One region of the Ruegeria sp. D3 genome, then DNA from elsewhere that is predicted to be linked to it. Evidence: riboswitches for the same ligand, from Rfam matches in the RefSeq annotation. Region 1 holds a riboswitch; the other holds the start of a gene.
The links. Region 1 has a riboswitch for cobalamin ahead of ACR0DX_RS02025 (DUF1636 family protein). Riboswitches for the same ligand answer to the same signal wherever they lie in the genome.
Positions count from the first base shown of each region.

Region 2: linked by a shared signal. The riboswitch ahead of ACR0DX_RS12840 (hypothetical protein) and the one ahead of ACR0DX_RS02025 (DUF1636 family protein) in region 1 are both predicted to bind cobalamin.

Region 1 is NZ_JBQFPK010000001.1:401,668-408,891, reverse strand. It holds gene cobN (cobaltochelatase subunit CobN) at 1-2,604, opposite strand, end outside; gene cobW (cobalamin biosynthesis protein CobW) at 2,608-3,663, opposite strand; gene ACR0DX_RS02025 (DUF1636 family protein) at 3,665-4,039, opposite strand; cobalamin riboswitch at 4,125-4,333, opposite strand; gene ACR0DX_RS02020 (NAD(P)-dependent oxidoreductase) at 4,445-5,437, shown strand; tRNA gene ACR0DX_RS02015 (tRNA-Cys) at 6,214-6,287, opposite strand; gene ACR0DX_RS02010 (protein-L-isoaspartate O-methyltransferase family protein) at 6,515-7,168, shown strand.
Region 2 is NZ_JBQFPK010000008.1:46,907-54,130, reverse strand. It holds gene recR (recombination mediator RecR) at 1-536, opposite strand, end outside; gene ACR0DX_RS12855 (YbaB/EbfC family nucleoid-associated protein) at 600-944, opposite strand; gene ACR0DX_RS12850 (DNA polymerase III subunit gamma/tau) at 1,160-2,911, opposite strand; gene ACR0DX_RS12845 (dual specificity protein phosphatase family protein) at 3,045-3,533, shown strand; gene ACR0DX_RS12840 (hypothetical protein) at 3,535-3,942, opposite strand; cobalamin riboswitch at 4,025-4,244, opposite strand; gene ACR0DX_RS12835 (alpha/beta fold hydrolase) at 4,381-5,238, shown strand; RNA gene ffs (signal recognition particle sRNA small type) at 5,277-5,375, opposite strand; gene ACR0DX_RS12825 (bifunctional 2',3'-cyclic-nucleotide 2'-phosphodiesterase/3'-nucleotidase) at 5,415-7,224, opposite strand, start outside.

The DNA.
Region 1 (7,224 bases):
TTCCTGACCGGCATAGGGGTTCCAATCGACCGCCTCATCGCGCGCCGACAAGGCCCGGATCGCCTGACCGTACAGCGCCGAAAGCGTCGGGAACACGTCGCGGAACAGGCCCGAGACCCGCAGCGTCACGTCCAGACGCGGGCGGCTGAGGTCGGTGATCGGCAGAACCTCGATGCCCGAGACGCGTTCCGAGCCCTTGTCCCAGACCGGCTTGACGCCCAGCAGATGCAGCGCCATGGCGAATTCCTCACCCGCCGTGCGCATGGTGGCCGAGCCCCAGAGGTCAACGATAAGCCCCTTGGGATAATCGCCTTCCTCTTGCAGGTGTCTCCGTACCAGTTCCTCGGCCAGTTTCACGCCCTGGGTATAGGCAGCGCGGGTCGGGACCGAGCGCGGGTCGGTGGTATAAAGGTTCCGACCCGTCGGCAGCACGTCCGAGCGGCCACGATAAGGCGAACCGGACGGCCCGGCCTCGATCCGTTTTCCGGCCAGCGCATCCAGCAACCCGTTACGTTCGCAATGTGCCGAGGGTCCGGGATCGAAATTACCGGTGACTTCGGGCGCCCGGCCAAAGATGTGCAGACCGTCACCGAACTGGCTTTCCTTGATGTCGCAGACAAAGCGGTCGATGCGAGTGATCGCCTCGGCGGTGCAGGTGGCCTGATCCAGACCCAGATCGCTTTCCAGCCCGATTGCCCGCGCCTCGTCGCGGATATCCTCTTGCAGTCGGTCGCGGCGTTTGGGGTCTAGACCATCGGCGTTCGAGAACTCATCCAGTAGGGATTCCAGCCGGACCATCCGGTCGGGCGTGCCGCTTTCTTTCAGCGCGGGCGGGATGTGCCCCAGCGTGACGGCTCCGATCCGACGCTTGGCTTGCGCGGCCTCGCCGGGATCATTGACGATGAAGGGGTAGATCACGGGCAGGTCGCGGATCAGCGCCTCGGGCCAGCATGTGTTGGACAGGGCGACGGATTTTCCGGGCAGCCATTCCAGTGTGCCATGGGCTCCGATATGGATCAGCGCGTCGGCGTGCAGGCTTTTGCGCAACCACAGGTAGAAGGCGACATAGCTGTGGCGCGGGGTGCGTGACAGGTCGTGATAGTCGTCATCGCGCAGCTCGGGCGTGCCGCGCTCGGGTTGCAGTGCGACCAGAGCTTTGCCCCGGCGCAGCGCGGTGAAGTGGAAGGCACCATCCGCGAAAGCGGGATCACTCTCGGGCGCACCCCAGACGGATTGCAGGTCGATGCGTAGCTGTTCGGGTAGGTCGGCCAGCGCGGCCTGATAGTCGGCAAGGGGCCATGCAATCCGCGCGTCCAACAGCGCGTCAGAAATTGGCTCGGCGGGGGCGGTGTCATAGCCTTCGGCCTGCAGGTCGGACAGCATCGCTTCGGCGGAGGCCAACGCGTCAAGGCCCACCGCATGGGCCATCTGCCAGTCCTTGCCGGGATAGGTGGACAGAACCAGCGCGGGCACCTGATCGGATTTGGGTTTGCCTTGCAAGTTCAGCCAGCCGGTCACACGGTCAAGGATGGCCTCAATCCGTTCCTCCTCGGCCCGGTGGGCAAAGCGGGAATATTCCAGATGCTGGTCGCGCTTGCCCGGCTCCTTGAACGAGGCGATGCCTGCTGAAATCCGCCCGTCCACCTCGGGCAGCACCACATGCATGGCGAGGTCGGCGGGCGAGAGACCGCGTTCCGCTTCGGCCCAGGCTTTGCGGCGCGAGGTGGCCAGTGCGACTTGGAAAACGGGTATATTGGCGGCGTCCAAGGGCGAGGTGCCAGATGCGCCTTTACCCGAGAAGGAGGTGGCGTTGATGATCGCGGATGGGGCCAGAGAAACGATGGTGTCGCGCAGCCAGTCGGCGGCGGTGGGAGCTTTCAGCGAGGGAGCGAATAGGCCCACGGCGTCCAACCCGCGTGCGCGCAGACTGCGGATTAGGGCGGCCACGGGGGCGGTGTCGGCGGATGTCAGATAAGCGCGGTAGAAGGTGACGAGGATGCGTTTCGCATCCCCGGAAAACGCCTGTTCCGCCGGGATCACACCGCGGTCCGGGCACCATGCGCCGCAGTCGGGCAAGGACTTGGCGCCCATCACCGGGCCCGCATACAGACCGGCTGCCAATGCCATCTGCGCCAAAGCGGCTTGTGCTGCAACCTCGCCACCGGTGTCGCAAAGATGCGCCAAGCGGCGCAGGGTGGAGACGGGCAGGGTCGAATAGTCATCCAGCCGCGTATCCTCGCGCCCGTCCGCCGGCAGCACGGCCACAGCAATCCCTTTGGTCTGCGCAAGCGATAGAACCTGCTGCAGTCCGTAGGACCAATAGGGCACCCCGCCGATCAGTCGGATCAGGATGCCCTTGGCGCCCTCCAACGTCTGCTCGACATAGGTATCCACCGAGAGGGGATGTTTCAGCGCCGTCAGATTGGCCAGCCGCAAGGTCGGCATCCGACCCTCGGGTCCGCCGCCACGATGCCAGCCTGCCGCGAAAGCACCAAGGTCGCTGTCCGAGAACGACAGCACCACCAAATCCGCCGGGCTCTGGCCCAGATCGGTTGGGGTTTCGGATTCCTCTAACCCGTGGCTTTCGCGGAAGACGACGTGCATAGTTTACTCGGCAGCCTCGGTGACGCCCACGAGGATGTCGCGAATTTCGGCCTCTTTGATGTCGTCATGCTCGGCAATCACCACCAGACGCGAACGGCGCTCTTCGCCAGGCTGCCACGGACGGTCGTACTGATGACGCACGCGCGCGCCCACAGCCTGAACCAGAAGGCGCATTGGCTTGCCCTGAACAGCGGCATAGCCTTTGACGCGCAGGATGTTCAGTTCTTTGGCAAGACGTTCGATTTTCGCTACCAGATCGGCCGGGTCGGTCTGTTCCGGCAGCTCGACGATGATGCTTTCGAAATCATCGTGCTCGTGATCATGGTGGCCATCGTGATGGCTGGGCCGCGCCTCCATGTCATCCTCAGCGGCAGCCTCAAGACCCAGCACGACGCGCACGTCCACAACGCCTTCGGCCACTTCGACGACCGGCAGAGGGCGCGGGGCCTCTGCGGCGATGATCTCTTTGGCTTTGGCGACACCTTCGGGGCCGGCCAGATCAGGCTTGGTCAGCAGGATGATGTCGGCGCAGGAGATCTGATCCTCGAACACCTCGGACAGAGGCGTTTCGTGGTCGATGGAATCGTCGGCCATGCGCTGGGCATCCACTGCCTCGACATTCGGCGCGAACCGGCCGGCGGCGACCGCCTCGGCATCGGCCAGCGCGATCACGCCGTCCACGGTGATTTTCGACCGAATATCGGGCCAGTCGAACGCTTTCAGCAGCGGTTTCGGCAGCGCCAAACCAGATGTTTCGATCAGGATATGCTCGGGGCGCGGCTCCAGCGCCATCAGCGCCTCGATCGTGGGGATGAAATCATCGGCCACGGTGCAGCAAATGCAGCCGTTTGCCAGTTCCATGATGTTCTCTGCCGGGCAATCGGGGATGGCGCAGGATTTCAGGATATCGCCGTCCACGCCGACATCGCCAAACTCGTTGACCACAACGGCCAGACGCTTGCCCTGCGGGTTCTGCATCAGGTGTCGCACCAGCGTGGTCTTGCCCGAACCCAGAAAGCCGGTGATCACAGTAACGGGGAGTTTTTCCAAAGTGGACATGTCAGGCTCCAATCGGGGGAATGCGCGAGGCGCAGTTTTTGCGGAAATGTTCGGGGCGCTCGCGCCATTTGACCAGACCGTCTTCGGTGGCCAGATACTTGGTGGCACCGTCTACGATCACGTCGACATGATCGACTTCGTTCAGGTTCTCATAAACAAAGGTCCAGCGTTCCGGCCCGCCGCGCAGCACGATGGAACAGCCCTGATCGCAATTCGACAGGCATTCAACAGCCTTCAGCGCCACGCCCTCGGGCAGTTCAGCCTGTTCCAACGCCTTGTGCAGCAACGTGCCGGGGCGTTGGGCGTCATCTTCAATGGGTAGGCCGCGGCGGCAGGTGGTGCAAACCAGCAGCTCGACCGGAGCGGTTTCGGTCATGTCTCTCATCCCCCTAAATCCTCATCGTGGGGGACGGGGTTTCATGCGGGTCGTGCGTGACCCGGCACCGGAACACCCCGTCCGGTTTCAATCGCGGGTGCTGGCAGGTCTCCCGGCTTGCGGATTTCAGGGCGGTTGCCCTGTCGGATGACCCGCCTTCCCGGCCTTGCTGGCCAGTGGCTTGGGCACCCTCTCCGGTCACGGTCGCGGGGGCGGCTGCGTTTGACGGATGACCCGCTGACGCATTCCCTTTTCATCCATCTGCAGATGGACACCAACGGATCGGACATGCGGCACCGGGCAGGCCCTTGTCAAGCGAGTCGCAAACATCTTTCGCACCTCGGGTTAAAAGCGACCTGACAGCGTCGCTGGGCGGCATGACTTTGGGTGGGGCGGCATGGTGCCATGGACAAAACGACGCCAAAAAAGGAGGTGTATCGCATGAAGGTGGGCTTTATCGGCTTGGGCAATGTGGGCGGCAAACTGTCAGGGTCTTTGCTGCGCAACGGGATCGAACTGACGGTACATGATTTGAACTCTGACCTCGTCGACGGTTTCGTGTCACAGGGGGCCAAGGCCGCCGAAAGCCCGGCCCAGCTGATGCGCGATTGCGACGCGGTTATTACCTGCCTGCCATCACCTGCCGCTTCGGACGCGGTGATGCAGGAGATGCTGCCTGAGGTCAGCCCCGGCAAAATCTGGATGGAGATGTCCACCACTGATGAAGCCGAAGTCAAGCGATTGGGCGCTCAGGTGATCGAACGTGGCGGCGCAGCGGTAGACTGTCCTGTGTCGGGTGGCTGTCATCGCGCCGCGACGGGCAATATCTCGATCTTCGCGGGCTGCGACCGGGCCACGTTCGAGCGCATACTGCCCTTTCTGACCACCATGGGCCGACGGGTTCTGCATACCGGTGACCTCGGGACTGCTTCGGTGTTGAAAGTGCTGACCAATTACCTCGCCACCGCCAACCTGATCACCTGCGCGGAAGCACTTGTGACCGCCAAAGCCGCCGGGATGGATCTGAACACCACATATGAGGCAATCAAGATCTCGTCTGGGACATCCTTCGTGCATGAAACCGAAAGCCAAGTCATTCTGAACGGCTCGCGGGACATTTCGTTCACGATGGATTTGGTGAAAAAGGACATTGGCCTGTTTCAGGATGTGGCGGACCGGGCGGGGGTGCCGCTCGAGATCAACCCGGTGATGATGCGTATCTTTGACGACGGCATCGCCCGTTATGGCGACCGAGAGTTTTCCCCTAATATTATCAAGCGGTTGGAAGAGGCCACCGGGCTGGATATCACAGCCCCCGGCTTCCCGTCCGAAATGGAAGACTACGAGCCGGAAGCGTCCGGATTCGAGGTTATTCCTCAGGGACGTCGGGCCGAATGACGCAATTACACTGCGCGAAAACGCTTTGACCAGCTTGGAAAAGAGGCGGCGAGTATTGGGCTCGCTGCCACTTTGTCAGGCCACTGAACTACCTGAACCAACGGGGCAAGAGTCAATTTGTGTGCGGATAGACCCAAGTATGGTGAATAGCCAAACCCTAGGAAAACCTGTTCGAAGACTTCAAATACTAAGTGCCAATCATGTCGCAAGTTACGAGCTTGCATTCCCGCGAGCCGCCCGTTTTCCGTAGATCCGGTACTGCCCGCTTGGTTCATGCCTATGCGTTCAGTAGGATTTCGCCTGCTTATTTCGCGACCACAAGGTCGTGCTAGCATGAATGCCAAGTTGCTTTTTTCCAGTCGCACATCCAAAAACGCCTGTGTCCTGGTGAACATCAGCGTCCTTTGTCAGATCAAGGACCGTATTTGTGACTTTCGCTTGAAAGCGGTAAGCCTAACATCAACAGGCGCACGCCAACGCCGCGCAGTGTTGCCCTGAGTTCAATGGCGCACTCGGCTATCCAGACTGTCACTCATGGTTTCTTAATCCATTCCGGAGGGCGTGGGCGTTGCATAGGGCAACGCAGTAGTATTCGCTCAAGCAACGATATTCTTACAGATGTTCTCTTTTGCTCATAAGACGGAGGGATAGGCCAACGGAAGTAATAAATACCGTGTCTTGAGAGGCTTAAATAGGATGACAGTATCATTGCAGGTGTGTCCCACTTTGTGTCACACCCGAGCACCACAGGGCTAAGTCAATGATTTAGAATAAAATGGAGGCGAGTACCGGAATCGAACCGGTGTACACGGATTTGCAATCCGCTGCGTCACCACTCCGCCAACTCGCCTTTTCAAGTAAAATCAAATACTTGTCGTGGTGTGATCGGCGTTTTAGCAGCTTTCGTCTGGGGCGTCCAGAGGGGTGGGCGCAAATTTCAGTCTGCTTATTTGTCACAGCAGTGCTCTTGTCCTGAATTATTGCCTGATATCGTAAGTTTGAAGGCACTGAGGCGTTGCCGGTTTCTTCTGGATATGGCACAAGCCACGCACACTAGGGAACAGAACGAGCGATCCAATGACAGATTTCGCAGCCCGTCGCCGTACAATGGTTGACACGCAAATCCGACCCTCTGACGTCACGAAATTTCCTATCATCGACGCGATGCTTACCGTCCGGCGCGAGAATTTCGTCCCGGATTCGCAGCGCGAGGCGGCTTATGTCGAGGAGCTGATCGACCTCGGGAACGGTCGCTGTATGCTTGAACCCAGAACTCTGGCTAAGATGCTGGACGTGTTGAATATTTCTAATGATGAAGCCGTGTTGGATATTGCTCCGGCCATGGGGTATTCGACAGCAATTGCAGCGCGAATGGCCGAATTGGTCGTGGCCGTGGAAGACGACGAAGACCTGGCAGCAGAGGCTCAGACCATACTTATGGATGCAGACGCCGACAATGCCATCGTCCATGTCGGGCCGCTCGAGCAAGGCGCGACCGAGCATGGGCCATACGATGTGATCATGGTGCAAGGAGGGGTCGAGCAGATTCCGGACAAGCTGATTGATCAGTTGAAAGACCACGGTCGAATTGCGTGCGTGTTCATGGAAGGTGCACTGGGCACCGTTCGGATCGGTCATAAGTCGAATGGCCGTGTGACCTGGCGTCATGCGTTCAACGCCAATGCGCCGGTTTTGGCAGCATTTTCCACAGAAAGTGTATTTTCGCTATAATTCCGTGATAGTTTTTTCTGTCGCCTTGATTAGTTGAAAACAAACGCGCAAACTGT
Region 2 (7,224 bases), on a different contig from region 1:
AACTCGCCACCAATCGGCACACCCTGAGCGAGTGAGGTCAGGCGCACCTGACCCTCTAGCTGGTCGGCGATGTAATGGGCTGTGGTCTGGCCATCGACGGTGGCGTTCAGGGCGAGGATGACCTCGGTGATCCCTTCTGCAGTGACTCGATCTTTGAGGCGCGGGATGCGCAGTTCGTCCGGGCCGACGCCGTCCAGTGCCGAGAGTGTCCCGCCCAGCACGTGATAGCGGCCTTTGAACACGCCTGCGCGTTCCATCGCCCAGAGGTCGGCGACGTCTTCGACTACGCACAGCTCTCCGGTGGCGCGGGCCTCGGCGTCGCAGATGTCACAGATGTCCGTGGTGCCCACGTTGCCGCAGTTCAAGCATTCGCGGGCGGTGATGGCGACCTGCTGCATGGCATCCGACAAGGGTGTCAGCAGCAGCGCTCGTTTGCGGATCAGGTGCAGCACAGCGCGACGGGCCGAGCGGGGCCCAAGCCCCGGCAGTTTGGCCATCAGGTCGATCAGATTGTCGATGTCGCTGTTCGAACTCAACGCGCGTACCCCTGCACAGGGGCCGGGCAGGGTGCCCGGCCTTTGGACCGTCAGGAGTGTCTATCAGAACGGCAGCTTGATGTCTGCGGGCAAACCCATGCTTTCGGTCAGCTTGGCCATCTCGGCCTGCGCGCGTTCGGCGGCTTTGGTCTGCGCGTCCTTGATAGCGGCGAGGATCAGGTCTTCGACGACCTCTTTGTCGTCGCCGTTGAAGATCGAGGGGTCGATGTCCAGACCTTTGAGTTCGCCCTTGGCGGTGGCAGTGGCTTTGACCAGTCCAGCACCGGATTCGCCGACAACCATCAGATTGTTCAGTTCTTCCTGCATGTCGGTCATCTTAGTCTGCAGATCCTGCGCGGATTTCATCATCTTGGCCATATCGCCCAGACCGCCGAGTCCTTTAAGCATTACGTTTTCTCCTGCTAATCGGTTTGTCGCCTAGATACGGACAGCGCCCGTGCGGCACAAGGGGGCAGTGCCCTCCCGCCCGTCGTCGCGGTCTTTTGCAAGACCTCTCCTCCCGTTGGGCCCGGCAGAGCGCGGGCAACGCCCGCCGCCTGCCGGGCCCTAGGTCGCTCAGGGGTATCGGCGTCAGCCGATGGCCCGTGGCGGGCGCGGGAGGGTTAGTCCTCCTCGAACGGGTCCCATTCGTCTTCGACCTCGGGCAGGGCTTCGGTTTCGACCTTGGCGGCGCGTTCTTCGGGAGTTTCGATGCGTTTGATCTTGGCTTTGGGGAATTGAGCCAGCACCGCCTGTACCAGAGGGTGCTGTTCGGCCTCGGCCTTTAACGCCAGATCGGCGGCATCTCGGATTTCGGCGATGGTTGCCGCCTCGCCGTTGGCCACAATGGTCACCGCCCAGCGGTTGCCGGTCCAGCGTTGTAGTGCGGTACCCATGCGGGCGGCCAGATCGGTTGGGGCTGAGTCTGTTGGCGTGAACTCGATCCGACCGGGTTGGTAAGACACCAACCGGACGCCGTTTTCGACCTCAACCAGCAGTTTCACATCCCGGTTGGTGCGGATCAGTTCGACCACATGTTCAAAACTCGGGTAGCGGGCCAATGCCGTTTGCACATCCTGCGCCAGTGCGGCCGTGGGCGCTCCGGCCCCGCCGCGAATGGGCGGCGCATAAGTGGAGGCCACCGGGGCCTGCGCGGCGTGTGATGGTGCGGTCATTCCGCCGCCGGGCCCGCCGTTTGGCGGTGGGGGAGGCGCGTCTTGCAACCGTTTGATCAGTTCTTCTGGGCTGGGCAGGTCAGACACATGGGTCAGGCGGATAACGACCATCTCGGCGGCCATCATGGCGTTGGGCGCGGCTGAGACTTCCTCGAGCGCTTTCAACAACATCTGCCACATGCGGGTCAGGACCCGCATCGGCAGGGCCTCGGCCATTTGCTGACCCCGCGCGCGTTCATCAGGGGAAACGGTCGGGTCTTCAGCGGCATCCGGCGTGATCTTTACCACCGACACCCAATGAGTGATCTCGGCCAGATCGCGCAGCACGGCCAGCGGGTCGGCGCCTTCGGCATATTGTGCGCCAAGTTCGGTCAGCGCCCCGGCGGCATCGCCACGCAGGATCATGTCCATCAGGTCCAGCACCCGGCCCCGGTCGGCAAGACCCAGCATCGCACGCACCTGATCGGCGCTGGTTTCCCCGGCGCCGTGTGAAATCGCCTGATCCAGCAGAGAGGTCGCATCGCGGGCTGAACCCTCGGCGGCGCGGGTGATTAGTGCCATCGCGTCTTCGGCGATCTGTGCGCCTTCGGCATCGGCGATCTTGCGCAGCAGGCCGATCATGTCCTCGGGCTCGATCCGTCGCAGGTCAAAGCGCTGACATCGGGACAGGACCGTCACCGGCACTTTGCGAATCTCGGTGGTGGCAAAGATAAACTTCACATGCTCGGGCGGTTCCTCAAGCGTCTTGAGCAGCGCGTTGAAGGCGCTGGTCGACAGCATGTGGACCTCGTCGATGATATAGATCTTATAGCGGGCCGAGGCCGCGCGGTAGCGGACGCTGTCGATGATCTCGCGAATATCGTTCACACCGGTCCGGCTGGCGGCGTCCATCTCCATCACGTCCACATGGCGACCTTCCATGATCGCCACACAATGTTCGCACTGGCCGCAGGGTTCGGTCGTCGGTTTGCCCTCGCCATCGGGGCCGATGCAGTTCATGCCCTTGGCGATGATCCGGGCCGTGGTGGTTTTGCCGGTGCCGCGAATGCCGGTCATGATAAAGGCCTGCGCGATCCGATCCGCCTCGAACGCGTTTTTCAGCGTGCGTACCATGGCCTCCTGCCCGACCAGATCGGCAAAGGTTTCAGGGCGGTATTTGCGGGCAAGAACCTGATAGGCGGGGCTGGGCGTGTCGGTCATATCTGCTCTGTCGGATTCGGGTTCCGATGCAGCGTAGAGACCCCCGCCGCCCGCGTCCACCGCCGCCTTGGGGGAAATTCGGTTTGCAGGTCAGTTTGCACAGCATAGAAGCTATGTGAAAAGGAGGCCGGGGATGGAGCCATTTGCAATTCACGTGGTCGAGGTCGCGGCCGGTCACGTCGCGCTGTCGCCGCTGCCGGGGCGCGCGGGGGAGTATGCGCGGGATTTGGATATCATTCGCCGCTGGCGGCCCGATCTTGTGATTTCGATGACCACAAGCTCCGAGATGGAGCAGGCCGGGGCGGGAAAACTGGGAGATGACCTGCACGCCGAGGGCATAACCTGGACGCACCTGCCGATTGAAGATTTTGGCGCGCCGTCGCCGGACACCGAGGCCGCTTGGCCCCGGATCAGCCAGTCTGCCGCGCAAATTCTGGCGCGTGGAGGGCGGGTGCTGGTGCATTGCCGGGGCGGGTGCGGGCGGTCGGGCATGATCGCCCTGCGGCTTATGGTCGAACAGGGCATCGCCTCCGACGCGGCGTTGCGCCGCCTGCGCGCCGTGCGGCCCTGTGCGGTTGAAACCGACGGACAGATGCGTTGGGCAACCTGCGCGCCGGACTGAGTTACAGCGCCAGATGCTGCTGGGGCTGTGCTGGTTGCGCCGGGGCCAGCTCTGACACTTCAAGCATGGCACAGGGCGGTACTGGTAACTGGCCGGCCGGACGGGCCGCAGCAACGGGGCCGAACAGCATATCCGCATAACCATCCAACGCGTCGAGCGAGGCGTCCGTGCTGGTGCCGCAGAAGATGCGAATTTGATCTTTCTGGGCGCGGAATCGGGCGATGCAGCCCTGTGGGCAATGGCCCAGCTCTCCGCTGCCGTCCAATGCGAATTCTTCCGACGTGGCAGGCACCGCGGATTCCATCGCTTGCACAATAGCCCGTGCCATCTGCGCTAAAGCCGGGCAGGTCTTGCCGGTTTTCTGACATAGGGTTGCACTGAATTGGTGCGTTTTTGTCTTCCAGATCATAATGCGCCCTCCGCGCGGGGAACGGGGCATGGATCAGGTGTGACAGCGCGCTGACAATCCCGCCCGGACACCCCGCCCGAGTTACAGTTTTGATTTGATGGCAGGTCTCCTGACTTGCGGGTCATCGCGTTGCCGACCTTCCCAGCCTTGCGGGCCAGTGGTATTTCGGCATTGCTCACCGCTTACAGTTGCGGGGGCAGTCGCGGCATTGGATCGTTCCGGCATGACCGGGCAGAACCGCACCGTGTTCCCTTTTCATCTTGTCCCGACACGGGACAAGAACCATCACGCCATCGCTAGCGGTTGAGCGGGCTTTGAGTCAAGCGGGCGCGCGCGCAAAGTGGACGTTTGGTCATCTTGATGCGCCCTTGACTCAGCCCGGCCAAAGAAGTGGGGATAAGGGGTGAACCGAACAGTTCAGATCAGGTGAGCAACGCTATGCTGGATGATACACCCCCCGTCCTGACCGAGGATTTTCGGTTTTCTGCCGGTTCGGCAATGCTGTCGGCACGCCTGTACCGGCCCGTGACCGATCCCAAAGTCGCCGTGGTTATACATGGTGCGACCGGTGTCCCGAGGGATTACTATCAGCATTTCGCGCATTGGCTGGCAGCGGATCAGGGGATCGCCTGCCTGACCTACGACTATCGTGACTTTGGCCACTCACTGACCGGACTACTGCAGGAATCGCGAGTAAAGATGGCGGATTGGGCGCTGACCGACATGCCCGCCGCCAGAGCGGAAATGCGCCAGCGTTACCCACACGCAGAACACTGGAGCATAGGGCACTCGGTCGGAGGGATGCTGGGGCCAATACAACCTGATATCGACCATATAGATCGCATGATCTGTGTGTGTTCGGGGCTGGTGACAATCAGTGATCACCCTTGGCCTTATCGCGCGCTGGCGTCCTTGTTCTGGTATGGACATGTTCCGCTGGCAGTAAAAACCGTTGGATACCTGCCAGGAAAGGCAGTGGGATTTGGGGCCGACCTGCCTGCACCGGTTTACTGGCAGTGGCGTAAGTGGTGCACGGCGCCCCAAAACTATCTGCCTGAAATCGGAAAAACGCTACCAGCCGCAACCTGGGCAGAGAAAGGCAAACCGGTCGATCTGTTCACTTTCGAGGACGACCAGATGGTTCCGCCCGAAGCCGTTTGGCGGTTGGCAGATCTGTACGGCTCCAGCGCTCGGCGTCATGTACTGTCACCGCAGGAATTCGGACTGAAGGACATTGGCCATATCGGCGCGTTCGCGCGTCGCAACGAGTCCCTATGGCCGCGCTTGATCGCATAAGTGCTGCGCGTCTAAACCGGTCAAAACTGTCGGGGATGAAGTGAGAGGTTGGACATCGACCCAAGCGGGGCTCGTTGTGGCTGCTTCCTTCCGGACCTGACCAGGTTGGCGAGGCGCTCGCCCGCGCCAACCTCTCAACGGTGGATATAGGCATTTGGTTCATGCTTGGCAACCCGTCAGAGGGAGAGCTGAATGTTCAGGAAACCTTTCGCATCCGGACCGATGACTTTGGCACGATAGCGTGCCAATTCTTCCAGATGTTGGTCAGCGGCCGCTCCGGTTTTCACAAGCGCATGGGCACCGGGTATGGGTGACAACTGAAAAGGCTGGGGCGCCTCTTCCAAAGGGTCCATCGGTAACAAGCCCGACAGGTAATCCCGTACAATATGTTGAATCGGAAGGACCGGCAGAGGAATTCGGGTCGCGTTTTCGGCAAACGGGAAGTTCCCGCCTCCGTTGGCGCGATAGTTGTTCAACGCGACAACAAAGCGCTGATCTGCGTCGATAGGGCGGCCGTTGAATCGCAATTCGCGAACCCGATGGCTGTTGGGATGAAGTATTGCGCCACCTGTGTCGAACCGCGCCGGAGATGCTAGATCTAGTGCGTAAGTTAACCCGTGTAGCACGTCAAAATTATGTCCGGCGCGATTCGTATCCACAAGGTCCGATTGTTCACCCGGGCGCATCTGGTTCAGCACGCCAGCGGACATTTCCAGCCAATCTTTGATTTCAGTGCCCGAGACAATGACGGCCTGCATCTCGTTCGGAAACACGTTCAGGTCGGCAACATGGCGCGTACATATCTGCCCGGGTGGGATATCGGTGAAAAACCGAGGTCCTGCACGACCGCCGAATTTCGACGGTGCAACTGCCGACAAGACGGGTAGCCCCGCATTGGCAGTTCCCTGCACATGCTGCCGCAATGCTGCGGCTTGCGCGGCAGCCACAAGCGCCAGACCGCGATCCCAGGCGCAAAAGCTGAAATAGCTGTGCAGATGATGCGACGTGTGTCCAACGGGCGTGTTGTACTGCGCGCGAGTTTCGCGGTGCGCCTTGGCAAAAATCCGCGACAGTTCGGGGTCTTCCGGAACCTCAGCGCCAACAAAGTCGGGTGCGATTGCCTTCAGGTGTGAACGGTGCGTTTCTACCTGCCACTTTCCGTCGTCACCAAGTTTCATCGTCAGGTCAATCACACCAAGATGCGACCCAGCGCTGCCCGGCATGACAGCCGGCTTGCCGTGCACTTGACCTTTGGCACTGTCCACGAACGCAAACCTTTCATGCGACGCGCCCGGCAAAGTCAGATGTGAATGTCCCGCTATGATCGCATCGATCGGTCCGATGGCCGCAAGGGGAATCACGGCGTTTTCCAGATTCGGCTCCGGTTGGGCGGTGCCAATCCCGGAATGCGCCAGCGCGATCACAAGATCGCACCCAGCGGCCTTCAGCTCTTGCGACACGTGTCGTGCCGTGGACAGGATATCGTCGATGCGGACCTTTTGCTCAAGCCGGTGCGCCTCCCAGTTCGCAGTTTGCGGCGGCAGGGCTGAAAAAACGCCGATTTTGATCGGATATTCGCGGTCTCCGGCTTTCATGGTTCGGCTTAGCACTGCCTGCCTGCTCCAAGCACCGGGGCGGTCCAACCGGTGCGCGTTGCTGCATAAGACAGGGCAGGGGGATTGGCGCAGGATACGGTCCAGAACCTGCAAGCCGAAGCCGAAATCATGGTTTCCCAATCCGATGGCATCGTAATCCAGCGCTTCGAAAGCCTCCATCAGAGGATGACGGGTTTGGGTTTGTGTTTCGGCCCATTCCCCAATGGGCGTTCCCTGTAGTGAGTCCCCGTTATCCAGCAAGATGGTCATGGCATCTTTGGCCTCGGTTCGAGCTTGGCGGATCAGTGTGGCTGTACGGGTAAACCCAATCATGGGTTCCGGCGCATCCCGATAATAGTCAAACCCGGTCACATTCATATGTAGATCCGAG